4 regions of the Pararhizobium sp. O133 genome follow, and region 2 is predicted to be linked to each of the others. Evidence: riboswitches for the same ligand, from Rfam matches in the RefSeq annotation. Region 2 holds a riboswitch; each other region holds the start of a gene.
The links. Region 2 has a riboswitch for cobalamin ahead of ACST81_RS18870 (aromatic ring-hydroxylating oxygenase subunit alpha). Riboswitches for the same ligand answer to the same signal wherever they lie in the genome.
Positions count from the first base shown of each region.

Region 1: it holds a riboswitch for cobalamin, as region 2 does, so the genes downstream of both, cobU (bifunctional adenosylcobinamide kinase/adenosylcobinamide-phosphate guanylyltransferase) here and ACST81_RS18870 (aromatic ring-hydroxylating oxygenase subunit alpha) in region 2, are expected to answer to the same signal.
Region 3: it holds a riboswitch for cobalamin, as region 2 does, so the genes downstream of both, bluB (5,6-dimethylbenzimidazole synthase) here and ACST81_RS18870 (aromatic ring-hydroxylating oxygenase subunit alpha) in region 2, are expected to answer to the same signal.
Region 4: it holds a riboswitch for cobalamin, as region 2 does, so the genes downstream of both, ACST81_RS24725 (ABC transporter substrate-binding protein) here and ACST81_RS18870 (aromatic ring-hydroxylating oxygenase subunit alpha) in region 2, are expected to answer to the same signal.

Region 1 is NZ_CP196426.1:2,433,888-2,441,497, reverse strand. It holds gene cobN (cobaltochelatase subunit CobN) at 1-2,179, opposite strand, end outside; gene cobW (cobalamin biosynthesis protein CobW) at 2,395-3,459, opposite strand; gene cobU (bifunctional adenosylcobinamide kinase/adenosylcobinamide-phosphate guanylyltransferase) at 3,463-3,987, opposite strand; cobalamin riboswitch at 4,148-4,543, opposite strand; gene ACST81_RS11665 (cobyric acid synthase) at 4,641-6,095, opposite strand; gene ACST81_RS11660 (hypothetical protein) at 6,331-6,561, opposite strand; gene ACST81_RS11655 (glycine betaine ABC transporter substrate-binding protein) at 7,253-7,610, shown strand, end outside.
Region 2 is NZ_CP196426.1:3,894,811-3,902,420, reverse strand. It holds gene ACST81_RS18890 (FAD-binding oxidoreductase) at 1-960, opposite strand, end outside; gene ACST81_RS18885 (L-threonylcarbamoyladenylate synthase) at 1,220-2,206, opposite strand; gene ACST81_RS18880 (GGDEF domain-containing protein) at 2,417-3,478, shown strand; gene ACST81_RS18875 (DUF6656 family protein) at 3,755-4,360, opposite strand; cobalamin riboswitch at 4,715-4,911, shown strand; gene ACST81_RS18870 (aromatic ring-hydroxylating oxygenase subunit alpha) at 5,029-6,273, shown strand; gene ACST81_RS18865 (2Fe-2S iron-sulfur cluster-binding protein) at 6,275-7,369, shown strand; gene ACST81_RS18860 (CopG family ribbon-helix-helix protein) at 7,486-7,610, shown strand, end outside.
Region 3 is NZ_CP196426.1:2,563,934-2,571,543, forward strand. It holds gene ACST81_RS12245 (NYN domain-containing protein) at 1-232, shown strand, start outside; gene ACST81_RS12250 (LacI family DNA-binding transcriptional regulator) at 589-1,617, opposite strand; gene ACST81_RS12255 (phytanoyl-CoA dioxygenase family protein) at 1,723-2,916, shown strand; gene ACST81_RS12260 (SDR family oxidoreductase) at 2,997-3,818, shown strand; cobalamin riboswitch at 3,861-4,072, shown strand; gene bluB (5,6-dimethylbenzimidazole synthase) at 4,116-4,808, shown strand; gene ACST81_RS12270 (DUF2865 domain-containing protein) at 4,809-5,930, opposite strand; gene ACST81_RS12275 (acyl-homoserine-lactone synthase) at 6,102-6,746, opposite strand; gene ACST81_RS12280 (IS1182 family transposase) at 6,937-7,610, shown strand, end outside.
Region 4 is NZ_CP196427.1:499,855-507,464, forward strand. It holds gene ACST81_RS24720 (SDR family NAD(P)-dependent oxidoreductase) at 36-824, shown strand; cobalamin riboswitch at 914-1,156, shown strand; gene ACST81_RS24725 (ABC transporter substrate-binding protein) at 1,414-2,457, shown strand; gene ACST81_RS24730 (FecCD family ABC transporter permease) at 2,547-3,506, shown strand; gene ACST81_RS24735 (ABC transporter ATP-binding protein) at 3,548-4,267, shown strand; gene ACST81_RS24740 (substrate-binding domain-containing protein) at 4,318-5,310, opposite strand; gene ACST81_RS24745 (NAD-dependent epimerase/dehydratase family protein) at 5,355-6,335, opposite strand; gene ACST81_RS24750 (ATP-binding cassette domain-containing protein) at 6,558-7,328, shown strand; gene ACST81_RS24755 (ABC transporter permease) at 7,367-7,610, shown strand, end outside.

The DNA.
Region 1 (7,610 bases), 1.5 Mb from region 2:
CACCGTGTCCGCGCGGAACACGCGCGAGGGCCACCGTCAGGTCCGTCAACAGGCGGCCTTCCGGCGCCACCCCGAACACATGCAGGCCGTCGCGGATTTGCAGTTCCTTGAGGTCACAGAGATAGGCGTCGAGCTTTTCCAGCGCCTTCTCCTCGCCGTCGGTTCCGGCGATGCCGGCATCGTGGTCGAGGCCGATGTCTCGGACGAGGTCGAGGATCTGCTTGCTCAGCAGCCGCAATCGCCGAGGATCACCGCCAGCAGCGTCGTAATATTCATCGACCAGCGCTTCGAGATCCTTGAGCGGACCGTAGGATTCGGCGCGCGTCAGCGGCGGCGTCAGGTGATCGATGATGACGGCGCTGGTCCGGCGCTTGGCCTGTGTCCCCTCGCCCGGATCATTGACGATGAAGGGATAGAGATGCGGCATGGGGCCGAAGATGGCTTCCGGATAGCAGGTCTGCGACAAGGCCAGCGACTTGCCCGGCAGCCATTCGAGATTGCCATGCTTGCCCATGTGGATGATCGCATGCGCGCCGAACTCCTGGCGCAGAAAGGCGTAGAAGGCGAGATAACCGTGCGGCGGCACGAGATCCGGGGAGTGATAGGTTTCCTTCGGATCGATATTGTAGCCGCGCGCCGGCTGGATGCCGACCAGCGTCTCGCCGAAGCGGGTCAAGGGTAGCGCGAAACGGCCATCGCGGAAGAATGGATCGCTTTCCGGCTCGCCCCAGCGCGCGGCAACCTGATTCTGAATCTGAACAGGAAGAGACGACAGGAAGTCTTTGTATCGACTCAAGGAAAGGGTCTCTCGCAGCTCGCAATCAGTGCGCGCCGAATTGGTCGGGCCCTGCATCAGATAGGTGATCAGCGCATCGCCGTCCGGGGGAACACCGTCTACCGGATATCCAGCCGCCGCCATCGCGTTCATCACCTCGACGGTGCCGGCAGGCGTGTCGAGACCGACGCCGTTGCCGAGCCGTCCGTCGCGGTTCGGATAGTTGGCCATGACGATCGCGACGCGGCGGTCACGTGGCGCTGTCCCGCGCAATCGCGCCCAGTTGGCTGCCAGTTTCGCGGTGAATGCGGCGCGGTCCGGCAGCGGTTCGTGGCCGACGATATTGGCCTCGACGGCGGTATCATAGATCGCGGCAGCCTTGAAGGACACGGCACGTGACAGGATGCGCCCATCGACCTCCGGCAGTGCGACGTTCATCGCCAGATCGCGCGCCATCAGGCCTTGCGGCGAGGCTTCCCAGGCGGCTCGCGACGATCCGGAGAAGATCACCTGCAGCACTGGCGCATCGGTGATTTCCAGTACGGTCGGCTGGCGATCGGCGCCGGGCGCCGAGACTGCAAAGCTCGTCGCATTCATCACGACGGCGGGCGGCACGTCGCCGAAAATCGCTTCGAGTGTGCCGATCGACACGGCATCCTTGAGGCTGGAAACGAAGACCGGCAGAACCGCCATGCCCTCGGATTGCAATGCCTCGATGAGGGCTTCGACCGGTTTGGTTTCGCCGCTCTGTACAAGGGCTCGGTAGAAGCAGACAGCGACGGTAGGGGGTTCGAGGCCCTCCGGGCCCACCACTGTGCCGGCGCTCGAAAGCTTCCGCCAAACATCCACTCCGATCACACCCTGCCCCGGCCACCAGATACCCGCCTTCATCAGGGGGGCCGCCTGTTCCGGCTTTTCCGAGCCATCGACCAGCGCCTCGCCATAGGCCAGCAGACGAACCATATTGTCGGCCCCGCCCTCGGTGAAATAGGCCCACATGTGGTTGCGGTCCTCGGCGGAAACGGTCGAGAATGGCTCAAGGCCCGGATCGGGCTTGTCGTAGCCCGGCAGTACGGCGATCTGGAACTTGTGTATCACGGCCGCCGCATGCAGCGCTTCCAACACATACTGGAAATAACTGGCACCACCGAGCGCGCGCACGATAATGAGTTTGGCGTGGCGGGCGGTGCGCTCGACATAGGTATCGACCGACATCGGATGCTTCAGCGTCAGCAGGCTCGCCACGCGCAGGCTCTTGCCACCCCGCGTCCGATGCGCTGACGCGATCGACGACAGTTCGGTATCGGCGGCGGACAGGAACAGGATATCGGCCGGTGACTGACCGAGGTCGATCGCCTCCTCGCCATCCGTGATCGTGCCCTTCTGGGCTAGGAGGAGATGCATGTTACCCCCCGTGCGCGGGAAGAAGTCCCCTCCCCAACCCCTCCCCACAAGGGGGCGGGGCTAACCTGCCGTGCTCTCGCGACACGCAAGTTCCCCTCGGTCAAGAAGCATGTCCGGATCGCGGACTCGCTCAAGAGCGGCAAACGCAGGTCAAGCCCCTCCCCCTTGTGGGGAGGGGTTGGGGAGGGGAAATTCACAAGCACGATCGAAAGACCTCAAACCGCCGCGGCAATCGCCGCCCGTACCGCCGCTTCGTCCATGTCATGCAGGCCGATGACGACGAGGCGGGTGCGGCGGGCTTCGCCGGCGGCCCAGGCACGGTCGAAATACTGGTCGATGCGGCTGCCGACGCCCTGGATCAACAGGCGCATCGGTTTGCCGGGAACGTCGGCAAAACCCTTGAGGCGCAGCACGTCGTGTTCGGCGATGATCGGCTTCAATTTTTCGATGAAGGCGGCGGGATCGGCGATGGCGCCGAGTTCGACGACGAAACTGTCGAATTCGTCATGGTCATGCTCCTCGCCTGCCTCATGTTCCATCTCGTGATGGGATTTGCGGTTTGCGATGTCGCTTTCGGTTCCGACGCCGAGACCGAGCAGCACGGCTGCGGAGACTTCGCCGTTCCTGGCTTCGATCATCGCCGGCTTGCGGCTGGTGCGCGAAGAGACTTCGTTGCGCACGAAGGCAAGGCCGGTCGAATCCAGAAGGTCGGTCTTGTTGAGGATGATGAGGTCGGCGGCTGTCAACTGGTCCTCGAAAAGCTCCTCGATCGGGCTTTCATGGTCGAGATTGTCGTCTTCGACGCGCAGCGCATCGACCTTGTCGTGATCGTCGGCGAAACGGCCGGCGGCGACAGCGGCGCTATCGACGACCGTGATGACGCCATCGACGGTGACCTCACTGCGGATATCAGGCCAGTTGAAGGCGGCGATCAGCGGCTGCGGCAAAGCGAGGCCCGAGGTTTCGATGACGATGTGGTCCGGGCGGTTGTCGCGCTCCAAAAGCTTCGTCATGGTCGGGATGAAGTCGTCGGCGACGGTGCAGCAGATGCAGCCATTGGTCAGTTCGATGATATCGTCCTCGGTGCAGGCGTCCGCGCCGCAGCCCTTCAAGACATCACCATCGACGCCGAGATCGCCGAACTCGTTGATGATCAGCGCGATGCGGCGGCCTTCGGCGTTCTGCAGGATGTTGCGGATCATCGTCGTCTTGCCAGCTCCGAGAAAGCCGGTGATGACCGTTGCCGGGATCTTGCCGTGAGCGGACTTTGCGGTGGTCATGGATCAACCCTTCATTTTCAGCGGCAATCCGGCCGCGATAAAATAGACTTCAGCGGATTTCTCCGCAACGATCTGGTGCAGCCGGCCGGCATGGTCGCGAAAATCGCGCGCCATCCGGTTTTCCGGCACGATACCCAGCCCGACCTCGTTCGAAACGAACACCAGCCGGGCCTTCGCCTGCGGCAGGTGAGCCGCAAGCCTTGTAAATTCCTTCACCATGTCGCGGTCTTCCATCATCAGATTGGTCACCCACAGAGTGAGGCAATCGATGAGAACGATCCGCTCCGGCGCGTCGATCGCCGACAGGCAGGCGACGAGATCGAGCGGTTCCTCATGGGTCCGCCAGTCCGGCCCGCGCCTGTCGCGATGCTCGTTAATTCTTGCCTGCATCTCGCCATCCCAGGCCCTCCCGGTCGCGACGTAATGCATGGCGAGACCCGACGTGACGACGAGTTTTTCGGCAAAGGTCGACTTTCCGGAGCGGGCGCCGCCGAGGACCAGGACGGGTCCTGACTCTGTCGATGTCATCGGACGATCCCGGCCTCAGGCTGAAGCGCGATGCACGAACATGACGGACGGTCGCGCCTTGGCAGGCCCGGATATAGGATATGCGCCGTTCGTGGAACGGATCGATGAAGCCATGACAACCTCCGTGCTGGCATCGGGAGTCTCCCTCCCTGGTTCGGGCACGATACCCTTGTGGCTGGCAGGTCTCCTGGCTCACGGCGCCACGTGCCCAAAGGCACGAACGGGTTCGCCTCGCCTTCCCGGAGTTTTGACGCCGGATTGCGTGACCGCAATCGGCTGGCATTGCGAAGAGGTGGACGATTCGTAGAAATGAGAGGCGTCCGGCCCCGGCTGATCGCAATGACACTCCAGTGGCTTTTCCGGTTGGACCTTGTCTCCCGCGGCCGCCCGATGCGGCCCGTCCGGAAGTCCGGTTTTCCCGAATGGCGAACCCTGACCGTTCTACAGTCGCGGGGTCGGCTGCGATAAGGATGCCCGGCTTGGGTCCATCCCGTCACATTCCCATTTACTCCCGACATACAACGGCATGCCGGGAACCATCCAATGATCGATGATTAGGCGCTTGGCTGGAGCCTGTCAATCGGAGCCCCCTGCCGGGACATGGTCGAAAATGGCCCTATGCGACAATGCGTCGGACGGGATATCCCCGATCATCATGACATCAATCCGTCGAGCCATTTCGGGTCGAGAACGGCCTCCAGTTCCGCCGCGACATCATCCAACGCCTGATCAACGGACTGCCGATAGTTGAGACCGCCGTCCTCTATGCCGAAACTCCTGAGCAGCGCCGCGCGGTAGGCGTCGCTGGTGAAGAGCCCGTGCAGATAGGTGCCGCTGACCGTGCCGTCGGCGGACACCGCGCCGTCCGCACGGCCGTCGATGATCACGGCCGGGCGGGCGCAATCGGCGCCGGTCGTGCGGCCGAGATGGATTTCGTAGCCTTCGAGTGCAACGTCATAGACCGTCGAGCGAGCGCTGCTGTTGCGCACGGTCTTTTCCGGCGCCATGACCGTCTCGACGGACAGCAGTCCCAGTCCCTCGATCTCGCGCACGTTCCCTTCGATACCGTTGGGATCGGTGATGCGCTCGCCGAGCATCTGGTAGCCGCCGCAAATGCCGATGACGCGGCCACCCCGGCGCGCATGCGCCTGCAGGTCGCGATCCCAGCCTTGTGCGCGGAAATCGGCGAGATCGGCGATCGTCGCCTTCGAGCCTGGAATGACCACCAGCCCGGTATCCGCCGGAATGCGGTCGCCCGGACGCACGAAGACGAGATCGACTTCCGGCTCGGCGGCGAGCGGATCGAGATCGTCGAAATTGGCGATGCGCGACAGGACCGGGACCGCGACCTTCAAGGCCTTGCCACCGCCGCGCGCCAGCTTCTCCAGAACCACGGAATCCTCGGCCGGCAGGCGACCGGCACTTTTCAGCCAGGGAACGACGCCGAAACAGGGCCAGCCGGTAAAACCGCCGACCGCGGCGATGCCGTCATCGAAAAGCGACACGTCGCCGCGGAACTTGTTGATGATGTAGCCGCTGATCATTGCCCGATCCTCGGCAGGCAGGATCGTATGCGTGCCGACCAGCGAAGCGATGACGCCGCCCCGGTCGATATCGCCAACCAGCACGACCGGCACGCCGGCGCGAGTGGCAAAGCCCATATTGGCGATATCGCCGCCCCTGAGGTTGATTTCGGCCGGCGATCCCGCGCCTTCGACCACCACGAGATCGGTTCCGGCCCGGATCGTCTCGAAGCTTTCCATCACCGCGCCCATGAGCTTCGGTTTCAGCGCCTGATAGTCGCGCCCCCTCGCCTGTCCGGCCACCTTGCCCTGGACGATGATCTGGCTGCCCGTCTCCGATTGCGGCTTGAGCAGCACCGGGTTCATGTGCACCGAGGACGGGATGCGCGCCGCCATCGATTGCAGCCATTGGGCACGGCCGATCTCGCCGCCGTCATCCGAGACGGCGGCATTGTTCGACATGTTCTGCGGCTTGAACGGCGCGACCTTCAGGCCGCGATTGGATGCGACACGGCAGAGGCCCGCGACGAGTACTGTTTTTCCGACATCGGAGCCGGTTCCCTGAAGCATGATCGTCTTTGTCATGACGCCCGTGTAACATCGCGCCTCGCACAGGAAAAGCCATATTTCGCCGCATTCTCGCCCTATTTGAGACACTGCGTTCACGCACTTTTTCGCACTGCGGCAAGGTTTGTATGCCCTTGATGCCACACTATCCGAAAAGCGACATGGCGTGACAAAAACACTGGTTGCTTTGCGCCAAAGGAGGCGTATATCAGCGCTATCAAACAAGGAGCGAAGGGTCGCTCCACCCGCAAGGTCAAAGTCCGATGTTGTTCATCTTCAGCAAGCCCAATTTCGTCCAGATCGCATGGAACTCGGTTGTTCCGGCAAACCAGTCCCGTGAACGCAACGTCGTGATGTCGGCGCCTTTCGGCCCGCTCGGCTTCGTCCGCACGCGCAGCGTCGGCTGATACATCTCCCAGCAGACTTTCAAACCGCGCCCCGCAAGTGGCGCGGTTTTTTTTGCGTCATGATGGGCCAACGGCATGAGTTACCCCGTCAAACGCGAAAACCGCACCAATCCATTCAAGGACTGTGCGGCTTGCCACAATAGACGCATGGCCACCCCGGCAAACACCCGGAGATCGCTCCAGCCCGGGACGCAAAACCTGATCCGGGCTGGCGACAGGATGCCCTGCCGCAGCAACACAATTAGCCCGGGAGGAGTTACCGGATGGTTAGTGAGACCTTAACCAAAGGTGAATTCGTCTTTTTTTTCACTTTTTTTCATCGCGGCGAAAAAAGCTCCCTACGGCGCATACGGAACAGAATCTGTCTACGACAAAACGGGCCTTCCGGCACCTTTGTGAACCATCCCTAAAATGAGGCCGCCAAGCGGTCGTTTTGCACGAAGTCATCAGCCGCCTCATTAAAATTCAACAGCTTGCGCGTGCGTTTTTGCACCGTTCGGAACACTGTGTACTCCGTTGGAACATTCCAGAGGTTGATTTATCCGGCGGAACACTTACGCTACCTTCAACGGTAAAAAGAGGGATGGCCAGCATCGACTTGTCTGGCCAGACAAAAAAATCTGACGCCGTCGCAGCGGGGATGAAAGAATGGCCTTGCCTCCAAGACCCCCCGGCCTGCTTCGACCTGAACAATCGGGTTCCCAGGGGTGCAGTGTCCTGGCCGACCCCAAAGATTTATGGCTGCATTGAGACTGGGAGGTCTTAAACATGAAGAAGCTCCTCGCTTCCACAATCATCGCCGCTGGCATCTACGCAATCGCCGGCTCGGCTTCGGCCGCCGAATGCGGCGAAGTCAGCATCGCAGAAATGAACTGGGCATCCGCCGGCGTCGCAGCTCAGGTTGACAAGTTCATCCTCGAGAACGGTTATGGCTGCACCGCCACCCTGGTAACCGGCGACACCATGCCGACCTTCACCTCGATGAACGAAAAGGGCCAGCCGGACATGGCCCCGGAAATGTGGGTCAACGCCGTTCGCACGCCGCTCGACGCCGCCATCAAGGAAGGTCGCCTGATCGAAGCTGCCAAGATCCTCAACGAGGGTGGCGTCGAAGGCTGGTGGATTC
Region 2 (7,610 bases):
GGTCGCGATCACCGCGTTTTCGACCAGCCCGCTGGCGATTTCCGCTTCCAGCAGCGCCTGCATCATTCGTTCCGCGCTTTCGGCCGAATCGGAAGTGGAAATGTCGATGAGCGCGTACCAGGCATGCGTCGTTTCCATCGGATCGCGGACGCCGGGAATGTGCTTCGCGGTGAACTCGACGCCAAGGCGCGGCATGAGTTCGAAACCGGTCAGTGCCGGGCCGCAGAGGCTTGACGCTTTGTCGAACAAAGCCAGTGCATCGGCGACGCTCCTCAATCCTGCAAAGGCGACCTGATGGCCGAGCGGCTGCGGAAACAGTTTCAACACGGCGCCGGTGATGACCCCGAGCGTGCCCTCGGCACCAATGAACAGGTCGCGCAGGTCGTAACCGGTATTGTCCTTCTTCAACCGCCGCAGCCCGTCCCACACTTCACCGGTCGGCAGCACGACTTCGAGACCGAGGCACAGTTGCCGCATATTGCCATAGGCCAGCACCGCGGTGCCGCCGGCATTGGTGGAGAGATTGCCGCCGATCCGACAGGAGCCCTCCGAGCCGAGCGAGAGCGGAAACAGCCGGTTATGGGCCTCGGCCGCCGTCTGGATATCAGCGAGGATACAGCCGGCATCGGCGACGATGACATTGCCGACGGGATCGATGTCGCGGATGCGGTTCAGCCGTTCCAGCGACAGCACCACGTCGTTTTCGCCCGTACGGGGAATCCCTCCGGCCACATGCCCGGTATTGCCGCCCTGCGGCACGATCGAAGTTCCGGTCACGGTCGCGAGCTTCATGATGGCGGAGACTTCCTCGACGCTGCCGGGTCTCAGCACGAGCGGGCTCGTTCCCTTGTAGAGGCCTCGCGTTTCCACGAGATAGGGTGCGATGTCGCCCGGGCTTGTCAGGGCGTTGGCCGGGCCGACGATTTCAGCGAAGCTTTCGATGAGTTCGGGAGAGATCATAGATGAGCGTTCCATTGGTGAGGCGGTGGGGCTTGCCGCTTGTCCCTTCTCCCCGCGCGCGGGGAGACCATCGCATATGGGAAAGACCCCTCCCCAACCCCTCCCCACAAGGGGGAGGGGCTTAACCTGCCGCTCTGTCCATCATCTGAAACGAGGGTCGGCGGCTGGGTCTCTCCCCCCTTGTGGGGGAGATGGCCGACAGGCCAGAGGGGGTCTTTGCCGCAGGCGGGGAGAGGGGACGATAGAGTGTGTAGCGCGTTCACGGGGCTTCCCCATCCCTTGGCGCGGCGGCCCGTTCGAGCCGGTCGAGGATGGCTTCGCCCAGGCCTTCGTTCGGGATTGCCCCAAAGGCGATGGTCCCGGCGCTCGAGGCGTCGGCCTGTTTCATATAGGCAAAGAGATTGGCGGCGGCTTCGCGCAGGTCACTTGCCGGGCTCAGATCAAGCACCAGCGCGGCCTTGTCCTCGCCCGGCAGCGGCTTGCCGCCGAACCGGATCAGCGCCTCGCCCGGCTGGACGTCGGTGGCATCGAGCCGCACGGCCGCACCCGGCGCATAGTGCGACGCCAGCATGCCGGGAGCCTCGATCGCGGCGCCCGCGGTTTCGGCGCGCAAGACGGTCCTGCCGGTCAGCCTCTCGATATCGGCGACATCGAGGCCGCCCGGCCGCAGCAGGCGGATCTCGTCGCCCTCCACCTTCACGATCGTCGATTCCAGCCCGATATCGGCCGGTCCGTCATCGAGGATCAGAGCGAGCTTGTCGCCGAGGTCTGCTTCGACATGGGCGGCGCTGGTCGGGCTGATCTTGCCGGACGTATTGGCGCTGGGTGCTGCCAGCGGTCGGCCGAAACGGGCAATGACGGCGCGCGAAAAGCCGTCGGGCATGCGCACGCCCAGCGTATCGAGCCCGGCGGAGGCGAGCGAATGCACGGCGCTTTCGCCCTTGAGCGGCAGGATCAGCGTCAGCGGACCGGGCCAGAAGGCCTCCGCGAGCCGGCGTGAGATCGGATCGAAGGTGACGTGCCGTTCGGCCATGGCGAAATCGGCGACGTGGCAGATCAGCGGATTGAAGCGAGGGCGGCCCTTCATTTCATAGATGCGGCCGATGGCATCGGGATTGGTCGCGTCAGCTGCCAGCCCATAGACCGTTTCCGTGGGGATCGCGACCGGCAGGCCAGCCTCGAGCGTTTCGCAGGCCAGCGCCAGGGCGCGGTCCGGTTCGGTGCGTGTATCGATGATCAGGGCCATGCGCTTTCCAAGGGTCGGCGCGGACCTGCAAGTCTCGCCGGCCCGGCGCGCTGACGTCTCCTTTACAGCTCTTGGCGCGGCCTTGCCAAGGGCATTCGCGGCTTCGTCCGCCAATGGACGGCCATTGCCTAAAATCCGAGGGTTCCGGTTAGAACAACGGAAAGTGCCCCGTGTTAACCCATGTAAACCCCGCGTGAACCCGGAGCGAGAATGGCCCAGAAGAAATCCATGCCGAATGACCTTGCGCTGCGTATCGCAACGGCCATGCACCAGATGGGCATAGACGCGGTTCCCCGGAATTACGAACTTGTCTACGAAGCCTATGCCGGTGCCAATCCGGAGCTGGTGCGGGACTTCATCGCGCTGGGGAAATACAAATCCCAGGCTGCGCTGGACGAGCTTGGCCGCAAATATCTTCCGCATCATCACGAAGCCAGCGTCCTTGCCCGCTCGACCACCATGGTGCGGGACGAGATGAGCAATTTCATGACCCTGCTGACGCGGGAAAAGACCTCGCTCAGCGATTACGGCCGCATCATCGGCGAGGCCTCGAAAGCCCTTGGCGACACGGACGAGGCCGGCCAGTCGGTGCTGAAAAATTCCATCCGCGCCCTGCAGCAGGCGACCGAACGCCAGGTTTCGCAGAATGCGGAGCTGGAACAGAGCGTCATCACGCAATCGACCGTCATCGCCGGCATCCAGAAGGAGCTTGCGGATTTCGAGGCGACGAAATTCACCGATGCGGCAACAGGCCTCGGTAACCGCCGCTCTTTCAACAAGGCGCTCGCGCGCGTCTATAGCGAACTGGAGCGGCCGCTTGCCTGCGGCATCGCCATTGCCGAGCTCGACCCCGGTCCGCGCCTGTCCGGCCAGCAGATCGCGGCGCTGCCCGAACACCTGGCCCGCCATATCGGCGGCGTGATCCAGCAGGCATTTCCGTCCAGCGGACTGGCCGTGCGTCTCGACGGCGTTCGTTTCGGCTTCCTGCTCAACACAAGCGATCAGGGTGAGATCGTCCGGCTGCTCTCGCTGCTGCGCGCCAGCCTTCGCGGCACCGAGTTCAAACATCCGAAAACCGGCCGAAGTCTTGGCAACGGCACGCTCTCCGTCGGAGTCTGCACGGCTGATAGTGCCGGCAACGCCTTCGCCCTTGTCAATCTCGCTGAAAAGGCAATGGCCCGGGCGCAGGCGAAGGGCGGTGACCACACGGCCGTTCACGGTGTCGAGGACGAGGCGCCGGTCGGCAGGGATTGGCTGATCTACAAGAAATAGGCGCGGCTAGAGCATCGTTCCCTTAATACGCCCCATTCTGCTGGAAGGAATTTTGGCCAGAACCAAGGCGGCTGGCGAAAAGCGCAGCAGAAGCCGCGGTTGAGACGGCCACCGCCGGTCGTGGCCAAAATTCATCCAGCCCTTCGGGTTGGCTGAAAACGGCCGCCCACTGCGGCGGATGGCTGGACCGATGGATGTCGCATCGCTCTGCGCCATCCTTCTTGTGGATCGGCCGTTTTGAGCCAACAGAATGAATCGTATTAAGGGAACGATGCTCTAGAGGCTGCTGATGATGCGCCGCAGTTGTTCGTTGCGTGCGCCGAGCATCAAGACGTTCTTCAGCGCTTCCTTCGGATCGCGGGTGCGGAACAGAAGGCCATTCTGGTGGATGGCCCGGTTGATGCTGAGCTTGCCCGCCTCGGCGTCCATCTCTGTCGCCACGGCGAAGTACATCCGCGAATAGCCCATCTTGATCTTGTCGAAGAAGCGCTCGTCGTCGCCGATGTCGGAAAAGAAGTTGGCGATATAGAAGGACCAGCGCACATCGTCGAACTTGGCGAATTTCGTGCGTGCCGCCGTGACATGGCAATAGCCGAGATGCGGGCTGCCTGCGAGCGTGCGGTGAAACAGCATCTTCGGAAACTGGATGGACTGGTGGAAGCCGTTGATCCGCTCGTGCGTCACGGTTCCCGCCGTTTCGAGCTTCTTGCCGGTGCGGGCGGCTACCTCATCATGGGTCAGGTACCGCCTTTTGGTCGCGTCCCAATTGTCCTTGTGCCGGTTGATGCGTCCTGTGCGCAGAAACTCGGTATAGATCGCGGCCTTCGGCGATTGAACCGGTTTCTTGACGGCGGCAGCGTCGAAATATTTCAGGTTTGACATGGGCCAGCACCAGAATCACAGCGGCTTGCTGAGCAGGCCGGGGCGAAAACTCTCCATCGGGAAAATTACAGCGTCGAGGTTAACGTAATCTTTCCGGACGTTAACCGCCCATCATGGTGCGGCGCTTGCGTTGCGACACGATTTCACGCGTCGAGAAATGTCGTAAAGAGACGGTCGCTCCGTGACCGGTTCGGTCCGCTGGCTGAAAACGCGGCGTCTGCTGAAATTCTAGATAATTCTGTTGTTTTTGCTTATAAAATATACGGTTCCGCACGTTTTTACGGCAGCATGAACATTGTCGTCATTCTGGAATTGGATGTCGCTAATCGACGCCTGCCCGGCTTTAAGATAGGGCTAGATAAAGACACTCAAGGTGTCGCCTCGATGGGAAGGCGGAGAATTGGGAAGCCGGTCAAAATCCGGCGCTGCCCCCGCAACGGTGGTGGAGCGAAACCTCGGCAAAAGGCCACTGGAGAAATCCGGGAAGGCGCCGGGATAGTCCGAAAGGACGGCTCCAGAGCCCGGAAACCAGCCTTGTGAAGACATTGATGTTTTGGTTGCGGCGGGCAGCCGGAAGATGAACCACGAAACCACGCGCTTTCCCGGCGCGGGTGGTTCCTTCCTGTGCGCGGCAACTCGTGAAACGTGGCGAGCACAAGGAACAGATCATGGATCTCCGCAGCGAAGTTCTCCGCAAATTGAAGACCCGGCGCGCCGGGCATAGCCTGGAACAGGCATTCTACACCGATCCGGGCCTCTTCAAGCTCGATATGGAAGAGATCTGGTACAAGGACTGGCTGTTTATCGGCCATGATTGCGAAATCCCGAAGGCCGGCAATTATTTCACCGTCCAGGTCGGCGAATATCCGGTCGTCATCGTCCGCGATCGCACCGGCACCGTCCGGGCGCTGCACAATTCCTGCCGCCATCGCGGCTCGCGGGTGTGCGCCGGGAGTAAGGGATCGTCCGCCAAGCTTGTCTGTCCCTATCACCAGTGGACCTACGAACTCGACGGCAAATTGCTCTTTGCCCGCCAGATGGGCGAGGATTTCGACAAGAACCAGCATGGTCTGAAGCCGATCCATTGCGAAACCATCGGCGGCTACATCTTCATCTGCCTGGCCGACGCCGCGATGGACTTCCAGCCGGTTCGCGACATGGTTTCCTCCTATGTCACGCCGCACAATCTGAAGGACACCAAGGTCGCCTTCGAAAGCACGATCATCGAGAAGGGCAACTGGAAGCTCGTCTGGGAAAACAACCGCGAATGCTATCATTGCGCCGCCAACCATCCGGAGCTTTGCCGCACCTATCCGGAAGCCCCGACGGCCACTGGCGTGCAGGGCGCCAAGGATGATCCGGTCATCGCCGAGCATTGGGCAAAGTGCGAGGCATCCGGCCTGCCGAGCGAATTCAAGATGGACAGGAGCGGACAGTTCCGCGTCGCCCGCATGCCGCTGATCCAGGAAGCCGAAAGCTACACGATGTCGGGAAAACGCGCCGTCAAGCGCCAGCTGTCCGACGATGTCAGCCAGAGCAATATCGGTACGCTCCTGTTGTTCCATTATCCCTCGACCTGGAACCATGTTCTGGGGGACCACGCCATCACCTTCCGCGTCCTGCCGCTCGGGCCGGAACTGACCCAGGTCACGACAAAGTGGCTGGTGCACAAGGATGCGGTCGAAGGCGTCGACTACAATCTCGAGGAACTGACGCATGTCTGGACCGAGACCAACGACCAGGATCGCCAGATCGTCGAGGAAAACGCTTTTGGTATCCGTTCGCCCGCCTATCAGCCCGGACCCTATTCGCCGGAACATGAGGGCGGCGTGATGCAGTTCGTCGAATGGTACACCAATTTCTTGGCTGACCGCCTGCACGGAGCCTCCACCCCTCTGGTTCGGGTTGCCTGACATGACGATAGCTTCATCTTTCCGGCACTTCGACGAACTGCAACCCTTCAACGACCGGCAACAGCTCCTGGAATGCATTTCCGTCACCCATGAGGCGCCGGATGTGATGACCTTCGGCTTCAAGGCCGACAGGGATAGCTGGTTTCGATATCTGCCGGGCCAGTTCGTCACGCTCGAACTGCCGGTCACGCCGGACGATCCGGTCATGCGCACCTACACGCTGTCCTCGACGCCCTCGCGTCCGTTCTCGATTGCCGTCACCGTCAAGGCACAGGCGGCGAGCATCGGCACGCGCTGGATGTTCGATCACCTGAAGCCGGGCATGAAGCTGAAGGCCTTCGGGCCGCTCGGTGATTTCTCCTTCGTGCGCCACCCGGGTGAGAAATACCTGTTCATCTCGGCCGGTTCCGGCATCACGCCGATGATGTCGATGACCCGCTGGATGGCCGATTGCGCGCCGCAGACGGACGTTACGTTCCTCTCCTGCGCCCGTCAGCCGGACGACCTCCTGTTTCGCGAGGAGCTTGAAAACATCGCACGCAACATGCCGAAGATGAACCTCGGCTTCATCGTCGAGACCCATGCGCCACGCCACGGCTGGCACGGCCTGCGCGGTCGGATCGAAACCTCGAAACTGGCGCTGCTTGCCCCCGATTTCCGCGAACGCACGGTTTTCTGTTGCGGGCCGGAGCCGTTCATGAAGGGCGTGAAGGCGATGCTGGAAAGCGTCGGCTTCGACATGGCCCGCTATCATGAGGAGAGCTTCCAGCCGGCAGCCGCACCGGCGGCGGAGGAACTGGCGATCCGCGATGGAGCGGGGCAAGACGGCGCCACCGTTGCGACCATTACCTTCACCATGGCCGGCAAGGAAGCGAAGTGTCAGCCCGGCCAGACCATTCTGCAGACCGCGCGCGCGGCCGGCGTGCGCATCGGCGCCGCCTGCGAAGGCGGCCTCTGCGGCACCTGCCGCGTCATGAAGGTCTCTGGCGAGGTCGAGATGAACCACAATGGCGGCATCCTCGACGACGAGATCGACGAAGGCTACATCCTGGCCTGCTGCTCGCGGCCGATTGGGGACGTGCAGATCGAAGCGTGAAGCGACCAGCCTGAAGCAGGAGCCGCTGTCCCGCACAGGATGGCGGCTTGCGATCCTGTTCGTTTGACCCCTGTCGCGATATCGCTTACCTTGTATTACAAATGGAGGTGAAAACGATGTCCGGACGTGAATTGTCTGATCCCATCACCCTGAGGCTGCCCCTGGATATTTTGTCCCGGATCGAGGAAATCGCTGAGGTCTGCGATCGCAGCCGAAGCTGGGTCATCGTGCGTGCGCTCAA
Region 3 (7,610 bases), 1.3 Mb from region 2:
GCTTGTTCAAAAAGCTATTCGCACGCTCGACGGAGAGGTGACGGATGGATGGGTCTTTCTCGGCAAGTTGGGGGCGGCTTTGCGGGTGGTAAAACCCGGTTTTCAATTGAAGACATATGGCGCAGCGACCCTCAAGAAGGCGCTCCGAAAGGAGCCTGCCTTGGAACTCGAAACGCGCGAGGCGGGCGATTTCGTGCGCATCAGGCGAAAGGTTGCTATCCTTTCCGCCTGAGGCTTGCCTAAACCAGCCTGTTTAAATGAAACTCGCGCTTGAGCAGGGAACACGGCAGCCGCGTGGCTCAAAACCGATCTCGCGTTGAAACCGCCCAGCCGCAGGCCGCGCCAATAGCTATGCCCATGGCAATCCCCACTGGAGTATTGCCTAACGCGGTTCCTATGACCGCTCCAGCGCCGACGCCGAATGAAATCCCTATGACCATTGCAAAAGCATAAAGCCTGGTTGTGACCACAAGGTGGCGCTGATCCGCCATCTTGCCAAACCGCGCAGCCGCAACCGTGTCCAGATGGTCTTCGACGTCGAGCAGGACGCGGACAAGGTCATGCCGACCGAACAGGCGGCTGACCGTCTTAACCTGCTTGGCTTGGGATGTTGTAGGGCGTGATGACTTCGACCGCCGAGAGCGACGGCATGCCCGGAATGGAAAGCGCATTGCGTCGGCCCATGATCGCCCGGAAAGCGGCGCGGACATCCTTCTTCAAGTCATGGTGCAGCACGTAGTGAATCCGACGTGACATGAGCAGGTCGAGATTGGCGGCGTCGAGGTCATGCGCGACAAAGATTGCGCAGGAAAACCCCGCTGCCGCGAAGGCTGCAAGCACCGCCCGGTTGCCGCCGCCGATCGAATAGACCGCGTTGATCGCAGGATTGGCCGCGAGCGCCTCGGCGGCAAGCGCGCCGGTTGCCGCATCACGGCCAAGGCCTTCGCTGATCTCGACGATTGCGATCGACGGATACCGTTCGCGCAATGTGCGGCGAAAGCCGATCTCACGTTCCTCCTCGCCCCTGAAACGGCTGCTTGACAGGGTAACGAGCACAGTTGCTTGCTGTCCGGCAAAGCGCTCGCCGATCAGATAGGCGGCCGTTTCACCGGCGGCCCGGTTGTCGGCGCCGGCATAGGCGGTGCGCGGCGCGTTTGGCAGGTCGGTCACCAGTGTCACGACGGTGATGCCTGCCTGTTCAGCCCGCGCGACGGCGGCACCGATATCCGGCACGTCAGGCGCCTTCAGCACGATGCCGTCGGTGCCGCGCAGGCGAATGCGATCGAGGCGCTGGACGATCTCCTGCGGCCGCATCGACTCGGCGAAATGAAATCGGCAGCGAAACACCGTTGGCATGAATGTGGCGTTCTCGCTCTCGAAGGCGGCGCGCACCGTATCGGTGAACCGGTCCGGCGCTTCCATGATCACGTCGATACCGAACTTCCGGCCCTGGATTTCGATGCCAGCCTGCTGGTTTTCCAATTCGCGGATGGCGGCATGGACCCGCAGTTCTGTCTGCTTGCGGACGCCGTCGCGGCCGTTCAGCACGCGGTCGACGGTCGCGATGCTGAGGCCAGCCTGGAACGCGATGTCCTTGACCAGAAATTCGTGCGCCATGCAAGAGCCTTTCTGATGTGTTTTTGATGTGTTTCTGCTCTATATCAGCTTTTTCCGGCGGGTATAGTTCATCCATCAAACATCACTCGCCGGGAGGAAAACGGCATGAAATCCGACAATCCGCTGAAACTGCGTTCCGATCGTGTCTGGCTGACCGAGGCGGCCTGCGATCTCGACGACTTCCGCGCTGAGGTTGAGCGCACGACGCAATTGAGCGACTATCCGCATGCGGCAGCGGTCGAGAAGAACGTGCTGGTCTATGACGGTGCGAGTGTGCTGAAGGCTGCAGCGACGACGGAAGGCCGCCGTGCCGTGCTCGCCGAAATCTGCGAGGCCTTTGCCACCGGTCCCGGCATTGTCGTGCTCAAACAGGCTTTCACCGATACGTCCGTGATCGACGCGGCAAGCGCCATCTTCGACGAGATCATCAACGAGAAGCATCGGACGAACAGCGGCGGCGGCGATCATTTTGCCAAGCCAGGCGCCAATGATCGTATCTGGAACTCGCTGGAAAAGCATTGCCTCAAGGATCCGGAGAATTTCGCCGCCTATTACGGCAATGCGCTGATCGCGCTGGTCAGCGAAGCCTGGCTCGGCCCGAGCTACCAGATGACGGCTCAGGTCAATCGGGTCAATCCGGGTGGTGCGGCCCAGTCGGCGCACCGCGACTACCATCTCGGCTTCCAGAGTTCGGCGGTGATCGAACAATTCCCGGCACATGTGCACCGGCTGTCCCCGGTTTTGACGCTGCAGGGGGCGGTCGCCCATTGTGACATGCCTCTGGAAAGCGGGCCGACATTGTTCCTGCCCTACAGCCAGACCTATGTGCCCGGCTATCTTGCGCTGAAGCGCCAGGAGTTCCGCGATTATTTCGATCGCCATCACGTCCAACTGCCGCTGTCGAAGGGCGATCTGGTGTTTTTCAATCCGGCGCTCTATCACGCCGCCGGCACCAATCGCTCGGAAAACATCAAGCGTGTCGCCAATCTCCTTCAGGTTTCCTCGGCCTTCGGCCGGGCGATGGAGACCGTCAATCGCGAACGGATGAGCGGAACGCTCTACCCGGCGCTGAAGGCCATGCTGGCCGATGGACGCCTGACGCAGGCCGAGGCCGCCTGCGCCATCGCCTCCTGCGCGGAAGGTTATTCCTTCCCGACCAATCTCGACCGCGATCCGCCGCTCGGCGGGCTGGCGCCGAAGACACAGGCACAGCTGATGCATGAAGCGCTGGCCGCGGACTGGGACGCCGCGGCTTTCAACGTGGCACTGGCGGCTCAATCCGAGAAGAAGTTGAGCTGATCTCGAACACAAATTGTATGTCACGCTTCCGCCGGCAACCGGGCGGACGTTTTGTGCGTCATGACCAATGGAGGAATGAAATGAGCAAGGATCATGGCCGGCTTGACGGCAAGATTGCCATCGTTACCGGGGGGACGCAGGGGCTCGGGGCAACGATCGCATCGCTGTTTGCCGAGCGGGGGGCAGCCGGCATCGTGATCTGCGGCCGGAATGCCGCAAAGGGCGAGGCCAAGGCCGCCGAGATCGGCAAGGCGACCGGTACACGCGTTGTTTATGTGCAGGCTGATCTCGGCGAGGTCGCCGATGCGGCCAAGGTGGTCGCCACCTGCGACAGGGAGTTCGGCCGCGTCGATGCGCTGGTGAACGCGGCCGCGATCACCGATCGTGGCACGATCCTCGATACCAGCCCGGAACTGTTCGACCGCATGTTTGCCGTCAACGTCCGCGCACCGTTCTTCCTGATGCAGGAAGCGATCAAGGTCATGCGTCGCGAGAAGATCGAGGGCACGATCGTCAATATCGGTTCGATGTCGGCCAAGGCCGGCCAGCCGTTCATCTCCGCCTATTGTGCCTCCAAGGGGGCGCTGGAGACCCTGACCAAGAACACGGCCTATGCCGTGCTTCGCAACCGCATCCGTGTCAACGGCCTCAACATCGGCTGGATGGCGTCGGAAGGCGAGGACCGCATCCAGCGGGAATTTCACGGCGCTGCCAGCGACTGGCTGGAAAAGGCGGCCGCGAGCCAGCCGTTCGGCCGTCTTGTCGACCCGGCTGAAGTGGCGCGCGCCTGCGCCTATCTGTCGTCGGATGAGTCCGGGCTGATGACCGGTTCGGTGATCTGCTTCGACCAGTCGATCTGGGGCGCCTATGACGGTTCGCCGCATCCGGAAGCGGCCATGTGATATCGCATGAGCGGACCGCCTTGCATTCGGCGGCCCGCTATGGGCATATCTGAGGCGTCAGGTGCCCGCGAAAGCGGGAGAATCGGGAATCCGGTGAAAATCCGGAACGTGCCCAACGCTGTGATGGGGACGACCTTGTATTGGGGAACCTTGAATATTTTCAGGTTCCTGCCACTGAATCCTCAATGGATTTGGGAAGGCGGCAAGGTCGGGTGATCCGCAGTCAGAAGACCGGCCTGGTGAGATAGACTGCCCCGCGCGGACGGCGGGAGGTTGCGCATTGTTGGGGATCGAACGATGCTGGCTGAACCACAAGACCGCCTTGTAAAGGCGGACGCATTTTCATCGGACGAGCGCGCCGCCGTCTACCGCGCCATCGAAACCCGCCGTGACGTTCGCGACCAGTTTCTGCCAAAACCTGTTCCAGACGAATTGATCACGCGATTGCTGGCCGCCGCCCATAGCGCGCCTTCGGTCGGCTTCATGCAGCCCTGGAATTTCATTGTCGTGCGCGACGAGGAGAAACGCTCCGAGGTGTTTCGGGCCTTCCAGCGTGCCAACGAGGAAGCGGCGTTGATGTTCGAGGGCGCCGCGCGAGACACCTATCGTTCGCTGAAGCTCGAAGGCATTCGCAAGGCGCCGGTCAGCATCTGCGTGACCTGCGACCCAACCCGCGCCGGCAAGGTCGTTCTCGGCCGCACCCACAATCCGCGCATGGATGCCTTCTCAACGGTCTGCGCCGTGCAGAACCTGTGGCTTGCCGCCCGCGCCGAAGGCGTCGGCGTCGGCTGGGTCAGCATCTTCCATGAGCGGGATATCAAGGCCGTGCTTGGCATTCCGGAGCATATCGAGATCATTGCCTGGCTGTGCCTCGGTTATGTCGATACGCTCTATTCGGAGCCGGAACTGGCCGTCAAAGGCTGGCGCCAGCGCCTGCCGTTGGACGAACTCGTGTTCAACGATGCCTGGGGTGTTCGACCCGGCGAGTGATCAGTTGGTCTGCTGCGGCTGGTAGCCGGGGCCGGTCGGATGTCGCAGGTCGATCGCGCTTTCCTGCGAGGGCAGGAAGCTTGGGCCGACCACCCGAACCTTGCTGTTGGCCGGGTCATAGGGGCGATCGACGACCATGCTTTTCGGGATCTGCTTTTCCGGCGGCTTGCGCGTCGTGATGATGACGATGCCGCTGCCGTCATCCGGCGTGCTCTGGTTTGTCGCTATCTGACCGGCCGGCGTGCAACCGCACTGGCCGGGCTGGCTCAGGTCCCGGGTCTTGTAGGCAAAGGCTGTCGGCAGGTCGGCATAGGGTTCGCCGGTCGCGGCGGAGACCATCTGGTCTGTCTCCTCGGTGGCCAGTGCATGGTAGTAGAGCGACGTCTCCGCGCCCGGGCAACGCCGCTGGCAGGTTTCGGCATCGCGCTGGAAATCGGCCGGGCCTGCATTGGACGAAATCGGGAAGAAGGCGCCATCGCAGGTTCGCACACAGAGGGTGCGAAGGCTGCCCTCATAATCTCCCGAAAGCCCGGAAATATCCGGGAAACCGCTGCCGCCCCGCATCGTGGCGAAGCCCTCGCTGATCGGCGGCAGGTCGCTGAGGATATTGCGGTGGGTTTCCGGCTCTTCGGCCGCGGTCTTCAGGATTTCCTCCTGCTCGTCGGCGCAGCCGTTGACATCGAGGGCGGCCATGATGCGGCGGCGGCTGATTTCGCTGTCGCCGCCCGAGACGAGATACTCGCGCCGCGCCTTCAGCGTCTGGAGGTTCATCTCCATCTGCGAAATGTCGGTGCTGAGGTTTTCGCAGGCCTCCTCCTTCGGGTCGCCGACGATGATGATACTGCTGTGGAGGCTGCATCCCAGCCGCCGGCGCTCACCGCGCGCCTTACGCAGGTCGAGGTTCTGGCGGGAGATGGCGCCGGTATAGTCGCGCAGATTGGCGTTAGAGGCGATGATTTTCGGCAGGCTCGATAGGCGCGCATTCAGCCGCTCGCACACGGCCGAGGCATCGGCGGTGGTCGTCATGACCATCAGAAGCGGCGCAAGCAGCGCTGCGAAGCGAACCGAACGGAAGACCACTGTTCTCTCTCGCCTGGATGAACGTTTTTTGCTTTTTGCCATGCGCGCCGCGGGTTCATGACGGCTGCAATGGATCGTCGTTCACATCATAGCCTCATTCGAAAACGGTGCAATGACGACCATCGGTGAGCGTTAACGGGCGGGCGGAAAACTTTGGAAATGTGGCGTGAGAGCCGCGATGGCCGCTCTCCGCTTCAGGTTCTGTTGCCCGCTTTATGCTGCCCGTGCCATATCGAGCGACATCGGCCACTCAAGCACCGGCCCGCCGATTTCCGCCACCGCTTTCATCGTGTCGAGCAGATCGGTGGTCACCTCCCAGGCGACGGCGACGGCATGGACAGAGCCGAGGCGATGGGGATCGCCGATCCGCTCGCCGGGGCAGCCCATGCGCCGGAACATCCGCTCCAGAAAGACGTCGGTGACGGTGACGATATGGCTGAGGCCGGAGGCCAAGCCAAGCTCGCCGACGCCGCACATCAGTTCTGCAGCTGCGATCGTTACCTGATTGGACCCGCGATCCTGGGAAATCATCGGATCGATGCAGAAGCGGCTGGATTCCCAGACCGAGGCGCTGCGAATTTCAGGTGAGTCGCCGAGCAGGATCGGGAAGGTGTCGTCGAGCATATTGGGGCCGAGCGTCGGCAACAACCGCAGAGCGCCGCGGAGCCGCCCGGTTTCGTCGGAATGGGAAAGCACATAGATCGGGTTGGCATCGTCATAATGGTCGATCTCCCAATCGTCGCGGACGGAGACGTCCCATTTCAGCAGGTCGTGGAAAACTTGCTTGCGCAGCTTGAACATGGCGTCGAGTTCAGCCGGGTGCCGCCGGGCGGCGTGGGCGTTCAAAATCCTGATCATCGTTTGCTCCTGTGATCGAAAGCCAGGAGCAAATGCTGTCAGGAAACGGCGGACGGCAAAACTGTCGGTAGTGACAGGTTTGGAATGCACGCCGGCATGCTACGAAAACCAGTGCGTCCTGTAAGGACGCACTGGAGCAGACTGCTGACAAACCTCTGGCCACAGCCAGGGGTTTGTGATTCAGTGGGACATGTTGAAGAAACCTGCTCCCGAACAGACGGCTCTCGAGATGGTGACGCTCGATGAGCTGGTGCCAAAGGATCATCTGGTTCGCAAGATCGATGCGGTGATCGACTTCTCCTTCATCCATGACCGCGTTGCCGGGCACTACTGCGCCGACAACGGCCGGCCGGCCCTCGATCCGACCTGCATGTTCAAGGCGCTGTTCATCGGCTACCTGTTCGGGATACGCTCGGAGCGGCAGTTGGTGCGCGAGATCGAAGTCAACGTCGCCTATCGGTGGTTCTTGCGGATGAAGCTGACCGACCCGGTCTTTGATGCCTCGACGCTGTCGCAGAACCGCCGCCGTCGCTTCAAGGATACCGACGTGGCGCAGGATATCTTCGATGCGATCGTCGAGCAGGCGATCCGGCACGGCCTGGTCGATGGCACGGTGCTGTACACGGATTCGACGCATCTGAAGGCCAATGCCAACAAGGGCAAGTACGACTTGGAGATGATTGCCAAGTCACGCGCCGACTACTGGACCGATCTCGACCGGGCAATCGAGGCGGAGCGCGCCGCCCATGGCCAGAAGCCGTTGAAGGAAAAAGAGCGCGAGCCTATGGTGAAGGAAACCAAGGTCAGCCGCACCGACTCGGACAGCGGCTATATGGTGCGCGACGGCAAGCCCAAGGGCTTCTT
Region 4 (7,610 bases), on a different replicon from region 2:
TCCGGCAATTTTGCTGGATTTATCGAGGACGGGATATGGCAGAGGCACTGTGGAACGGGATCAGGATTCCCGATTTGGACGGAAAGACCGTCCTGATCACCGGGGCATCGACGGGGATCGGCGCGGCGCTGGTGCGCGCATTTTCAGCCCAGGGCGCAAGCGTCGCCATCCACTATAACGAGAGCAAGCAGCCGGCGGCGGATCTGCTCGCCGAGGTTACCGGCACCGGCGGCAAGGCCGTTCTGGTGCAGGGCGACGTCTCGGCCGACGGCGTGACCGAACGGGTGGTGGAAGAAGCCGCCGCTCATTTTGGCCGTCTGGACGGGCTGATCAACAATGCCGGCGGCATGCTTGGTCGCGTGGCGACCTCGGAAATGAGCGATGCTCATTATGAGCGCGTCATGGACCTCAATGCCCGCTCCGTCCTTGCAGCGACGCGGGAAGCGCATCCCTGGCTGAAGAAACAAGGCGGCTTCATCATCAACACGACATCGATCGCCGCCCGCAACGGCGGCGGCAATGGTGCCATTCTCTATGCGGCTTCCAAGGGTTTCGTCTCGACCATCACGCGTGGCCACGCCAAGGAATTTGCCGGCGACAATATCCGAGTCAACGCTGTTGCGCCGGGTATCATCGCCACGCCGTTCCATGATCGCTATACCAGCCCGGAAATGCTGGACGCACAGCGCAAGACCGTGCCGATGGGCCGCGTTGGAACGCCTGAGGAGTGCGTGGGAACCTACCTGTTCCTCGCCTCGCCGACGCTGTCCGGCTACATCACCGGCCAGATCATCGAGGTCAATGGCGGCCAGCTGATGCCTTGACCCGGCGATACGCCCGGGTTTTTCGGACACCTTGAAACGGCCGGCGGCGCGCGGCCGTTTTCCGTGACTTGACGACAATACAGCGCTCGGACTAAGTCAAGCATGACGGTTCCCCGATGGATGACTTCGAGGGGATTAATAGGGAACACGGTGCGGAAGACCCAACAGGGACCAAGACCGTGGCTGCCCCCGCAACTGTAAGCGGATTGCCGATCGCCCATGTGATACCTCAATGGTGTCATGCCACTGCCGGACCTTAGGGTTCAGGCGGGAAGGCAGGCGAGAGACAGATATCCGCGAGCCAGGAGACCTGCCGTCGAAAGCAAATCCACAAACCCGGGCGGGGTTGCCCGGAACAGGAGCCCAAATGACCACTTTCGACCGCCCCATCCCGCATCCATCCTCGATTCCTTCTCGAACGGAACGTTTCGCCTGCGTTTAGGCGCCCCGAAAACCGCGTCTTCGTGACAGCGAGCCGGTCTCGTCCGGCTACGCGCATCGCGCAATCGCGTTTTCTTTCCGTTTCCGATCCCAATCCTCGAAGCGCGTACAAACCCTGCGCCCGCTTTCGTTTTTCAAGAAGGTTATCATGCCATACACATCCATTCGCGCCTCCCGCTGGCTGACATCGCTTTCGGCGGCTCTCCTTGCGCTCACCGGCTTCTCCGCCCCGACCTTTGCCGACGCGACGACCTATCCGCTTCAGCTCACCAATTGCGGCCAGACCGTCACGTTCGACAAGGCGCCGACAAAAATCGTGTCGATCGGCCAGGGCATGACCGAAATCCTGTTCTCCCTCGGCCTTGCCGACAAGATTGCCGGCACCGCCGTCTGGGTCGGCCCGGTGCTGAAGAAATACGAGGCCGTCAACCAGTCGATCAAGCGGCTGGCGGACAATGATCCGAGCTTCGAATCCGTCGTCGGCCAGGAGCCTGATCTGGTTGCCGCCGAGTTCGAATGGCATGTCGGCCCGCAGGGTTCGGTCGGCAAGCGCGAGCAGTTTTCCGAACTGGGTATCAATTCCTATATCGCGCCGGCCGATTGCGCCGCCAAGATCAATACGGACGGCGGCGACGGCGTGCGCAAGGAACTCTTCACGATGGATCTGATCTATCAGGAAATCCATGAGCTTTCTGCGATCTTCGACGTCCAGGCTCGCGGCGACGCCCTCGTTGCCGACCTGAAGGCCCGTGAGGCGGCCGCCGTCGCATCGATCGGCAACGCCAAATCCAGCGCGCTCCCGATCGTGTTCTGGTTTTCCAGCAAGGAAGTCCAGGGCGACGCCTTCATCGCCGGCAAGAACAGCGCCCCGGCCCATATCCTGAAGGCACTCGGCGCGAAGAATGTCGTGACGACCGAGGAGGAATGGCCGCTGGTCGGCTGGGAAACGATCGCCGAAGCCAATCCGTCGGTCATCGTCATCGCCACCATGGACCGCCGCCGCTACGCCGCCGATGATCCGGCCGTGAAGATCGATTTCCTCGAAAAAGATCCCGTGACGAGCCAGCTCGACGCGGTGAAGAACAAGCGCTTCGTCCAGATGGACGCGCAGTCGATGAACCCGACCATCCGCACGATCGACGGCATCGAGATCCTGGCGCAGGGCATCAAATCCTTCGGATTGTCGCAGTGAGCCTTGCGATCAACCAACCGGTGCCGGTCGGTCGATGGTGGTGGGCGCGCCTCGCGCTCGCCGCTTCGACCTTTCTGGTGCTCGGATTCATGATCAGTCTCGCCGTTTCCATCGGCGAGATTTCCATTCCGCTGGCGACGACGGCGAAGGCGGTGGCCAATCGGCTGTTCGGCGCATCGTTCGAGCTCAGCCGCATCCATCAGGGCATCGTCTGGGATTATCGCCTCAGCCGCGCGCTGATGGCGGCAAGCGCCGGTGCAGCACTGGCGCTGTCTGGCGCGATCCTGCAGGCGCTGCTGCGCAATCCGCTGGCGGAACCCTATGTGCTCGGCATTTCCGCCGGCGCATCGACGGGTGCGGTCGCGGTGATGATCCTCGGTTTCGGCTATGGGGTGCTGACGCTCTCGACCGGCGCCTTCATCGGGGCCATTGTCGCTTTCGTGCTGGTCTCGGCGCTGGCAGCTGGTTCCGGCGGTGGTGCCGACCGGATCATTCTTGCAGGCGTCGCCGGGTCGCAGCTTTTCAATGCGCTAACCTCCTATATCGTCACAACCTCGGCCAATGCCGAACAGGCACGGGGTGTGATGTTCTGGTTGCTTGGCAGCCTGTCAGGCGTGCGCTGGGCGGATGTCTATCTCGCCGCACCGGTGGCGCTCATCGGCTTTTTCGCTGCGATGTTCTATGCCCGTGCGCTCGATGCCTTCACCTTCGGCGTCGATGCGGCCGCCTCCCTCGGCATCGCCGTCACCCGCGTTCGCATCGTCCTGCTCGGCGCAACGGCTTTGATGACGGCCGCCATGGTGAGCGTCGTCGGCTCGATCGGTTTCGTCGGCCTGGTCATCCCGCATGCAGCACGCTTCATCGTCGGCCCCGGCCACGGGCGGCTGCTGCCGGCCTCGGCGATGATCGGCGCCATCTTCATGGTGGCAGCGGACATCGTCTCGCGCGTCATCATTCCCCAGCAGATCCTGCCGATCGGCGTCGTCACCGCCCTGTTCGGCGCGCCGGCCTTCGCCCTCATCCTGTACAAGGCAAGGAGGCCGGTGTGAGCATTTCAGTTCGCGACGTCCATTGGTCGGCCGGCAACACGATGATCGTCAACGGCATCGATATAGAGGTGAAGCCGGGCGGAATGCTCGGCCTGCTCGGGCCGAACGGCTCGGGAAAATCAAGTCTGCTGCGGCTCATCTGCCGGCTGCGCAATGTAAAGAGCGGAATCATTTCGCTCGGGGATGCCGATATTGCCCGCATGCCGCGCCTGGATATCGCCAGACGGGTCGCCTTCGTCGAACAACAGGCGACGACTGATGCGCAGGTGACGGTCCTGGATGTCGTCCGGCTTGGCCGCACGCCGCATCGCGGACCGCTTTCGCCCTGGAACCTGGCCGACGATGCCGCCGTCAACGCGGCGCTCGATCATGTCGGCATGCGAGGACGGGCGCACCAGCTCTGGCACACGCTGTCCGGTGGCGAACGCCAACGCGTCCATATCGCCCGGGCGCTTGCGCAAGTACCGACCGAACTGTTGCTCGACGAGCCGACCAACCATCTCGATATCCAGCACCAGCTGGAAATCCTGTCGCTGGTCGCGCGCCTGCCGGTGACCAGCGTCGTCGCGCTGCACGATCTCAATCTGGCGGCGATGTTCTGCGATACGCTGGCGGTGCTGCATCGCGGGAAGGTGGTTGCAGCCGGTACGCCGGAAGAAGTTTTGACCGAGGATCTGATGGCCGATGTCTTTGGCGTCCGGGCCTTTGTCGAGCGTTCGGCCCATCATGGCCGCCAGCACATCCAGTACCGGATAGATTGAGGTTCGAAAAAAATCCGGAGCGCCCGCCAAAGGACGCTCCGGTATCGCGCTTACTTCTGGATGCAGGTATCGACCGTATCCTTGGTGCATTCGTCGAGGCCGGTGAAGACCGGATCTTCGACCGTCTTGCCTTCGATCAGGTCGATCATCACCGTCGGCGCCTTGTAGCCCATTTCGAACGGCCGCTGGCCGACGAGGGCGGTGACGAGGCCTTCCTTGGCGATCGCGACTTCATCGCCGATCGTATCGGCGGCGCCGATGACGAATTCGTTGCTGGCGATCTTGTCGGCCATCGGCTTGAACAGGTCACGGTAGGGCTGCGGCGCGCCGAACAGTGGCCAGCCACCCATGATGCCGAAGCCCACCAGATCGGGGTTGGCAGCCAGGATGTCGGTCATCGCCTGCACGCCCTTGGCACCGTCGTCATTGGTGAAGACCGGGCAACCGGCGACTTCGGTCCAGCCGCCTTCACCCTTCAGTTCGGTCAGGCCTTCCTTGCCCGACAGGGAATCGCGCCAACCCTGCGCACGGCGCAGGATGTTGTCGGCGCCCGGGTTGCCCTGGATCGAGCAGACCTTGCCGCCGGCCGGACGCGCTTCCTTCATGAAATCGCCGATGCGCTTGCCCATCAGATAGTTGTCGGTACCGAGATAGGTCTTGCGCAGCGCCGCATCCTCGACCGTCAGGTCGGCGTCGAGTGTCATGATCGGGATCGTCGGCGCGGCGGTCTTGATCGTCTGCGCGATCAGCTTGGCGTTGGATGGCGAGATCGCCATGGCCACCGTGCTCGGCTTGCCGAGCATGTCCTGGACGATCTGCGCTTCCCCGGCCTCGTCCGATGTCGAGGCGGGGCCTGTGTAGAAGCATTCGTATTCCGAGCTGGCGTTTTCCTTGTTCCATTTCTGGCAGCCCTGGTTGATCGCCTCGAAGAAGGGATTGTCGAGCCCTTTCACGACGATGACGAGCTGCTTTTTTTCCTGGGCCACGGCGGATCCCGCCACAAGGGCGAGTGTCGCGGCTGCAAGCAATAGTGCTTTTCTCATTGCTTCCTCCCATTGAAACGGCGAACGACGCGTCCGCCACACGACTAACCCGGATACCAGACGATGCGAGGATCAGTTGCCGAACGCTCGTATTGCCATGCCGAGTCAATAAGCAATTCCAGATCGTATTTCGGTTGCCAGCCCAGCAGGTACTTGGCCTTGCTGTTGTCCATCCAGTTGGAATGATACTGGCTGGGGATATCGATGCTGCCGAGGCGGCGCGTTGCCGCGAGGTGGTCCGCCACCGCCCGGTAATCCACCGGTCCGTCCATGCAGATGTTGAAGAGCTGCCGCTTGGCGCGCGGATTGTCGAGTGCCGCCAGGATGGCCGAAACCAGGTCCTCGACATGGACGAAATTCCGCTTCAGCGGCCGTCCATCCGCGTCGAGCAACAGCGGCACGGTTCCGTCCTTCGCGTAACGTCGCGCATCCTCTGCCGGCACCATCGCCTTCCAGTCCGGGCCGCCAAAGACGTCGTTCCCGAAAGACAATGTGTATTTGAAGTCGTCCTTCTCCATGATCCATGGCGCGCGCAGGCAGCAGCCGTTCAGGTCGTACTGGATGCCGAACTGTTCCAGCATCACCTCTTCGAGAACCTTTGATAGTGCGTAGCTACCCGGATAGGCCTGATGCGGGGTCTTCTCGGTAATCGGTCCGTCGTGACGGTAAAAGAAATGGCCAATTCCAGCATCGCCGCCGATGAGCATAAATTGCTGGGCCGTGGGACTGACACGGAACTCTTCGAGCAGCCAGAACAGCCCCTTGACCGTTACGTTCATGACGTCTTCCGGCGTTTCCTTGCAGGTGGCGAGATGGACGACATGGGTGACATCACGAAGCGCTGCGGTCACGACACCGCGATCGGCGATCGATCCCCGCGCTACCTCCATCCGGTGCGTTTCATCGCATGACCGGTTATGGCAAAGCGCACGAATGCGCGCATTAGCAAATCGCGGATCGTCAAGCAGCCCAGCGATGAAGTGCCGCCCGACCTTGCCGGTCGCCCCGGTAACAAGGATCAGCATGCTCGCCTCCCGCGAGCAGCTAATATCGGCATTTCTTTTTCGTCAACGGCTATTTGTAATATAATTCAAATATTCTCGCCACCCGACGTAAAGCCCGACATTCCATTGACGCTTGGGCGGTGTTTTGCATTAATGCGCCGTATTGTCATCCACGGGAGGAAATCTGGATGGCGCATTGCGGCTTTCGAACCTGCACTTTCGTGCGTGTTGAAGTTTTGCCGCATGCCTATTGGCGGGGAGGCTAGAAGGCTGGTGGCGGTTCTCGAACTGACCAATATTTCCAAACATTTCGGCGCCATCCAGGCGGTCAACGACGTCTCGTTCTCGCTCGAGGCCGGGCAGGTGGTCGGGCTGATGGGTGACAATGGCGCCGGCAAATCGACGCTGGTGAAGATGATCGCCGGCAATTTCCGCCCAAGCCACGGCACGCTCAGGCTCGACGGCAAGGAATTGGTCATGCACCGGCCGGTCGAGGCCCGTCAGCACGGCATCGAGATCGTCCATCAGGACCTTGCCTTGTGCAACAACCTGACGGCCGCCGCCAATGTATTTCTCGGCCGCGAACTGCGCCGGGGCGTCTGGCCGCTTCGCATCCTCGACTACAAGGCGATGTACCAGCGCGCCGGCGCCATCTTCAAGGAACTCAAGTCGGAGACGCGACCGCGCGATCTCGTCAAGCAGATGTCCGGCGGCCAGCGGCAGGCGGTGGCGATTGCCCGCACCATGCTGTCCGAAGCCAAGATCGTGCTGATGGACGAGCCGACGGCGGCCATTTCGGTGCGGCAGGTGGCGGAGGTGCTAAACCTCATCCGCCACCTGCGCGACAAGGGCATCGCCGTCGTGCTGATCAGTCACCGTATGCCGGACGTCTTCACGGTTGCCGACCGGGTGATCGTCATGCGCCGCGGCCGCAAGGTCGCCGACAAGGCGATCGCCGCGAGTTCGCCCGAGGAAGTGACCGGGCTGATCACCGGCGCGATCGAGCAGGTGTAATCAAGGCAAAACGGACACGACAGGGATATGAGGCCACGATGGCAGTAACGCTCGACCAGACGATCGAACACCGGCAGAGGAACTGGCTCGGCGCAGTCGTCAGCGGCCAAACCTTCTGGGTGCTGATCGCCGTCATCCTCGCCTGCGTCTTTCTGTCCTTTGCCACCGATTCCTTCGCGACGGCGAAAAACCTCTACAACATCACCCGCAATGTCACCTTCGTGGCGATCATCGCGCTCGGCATGACCATCGTTGTCATTACCGGCGGCATCGATCTCTCCG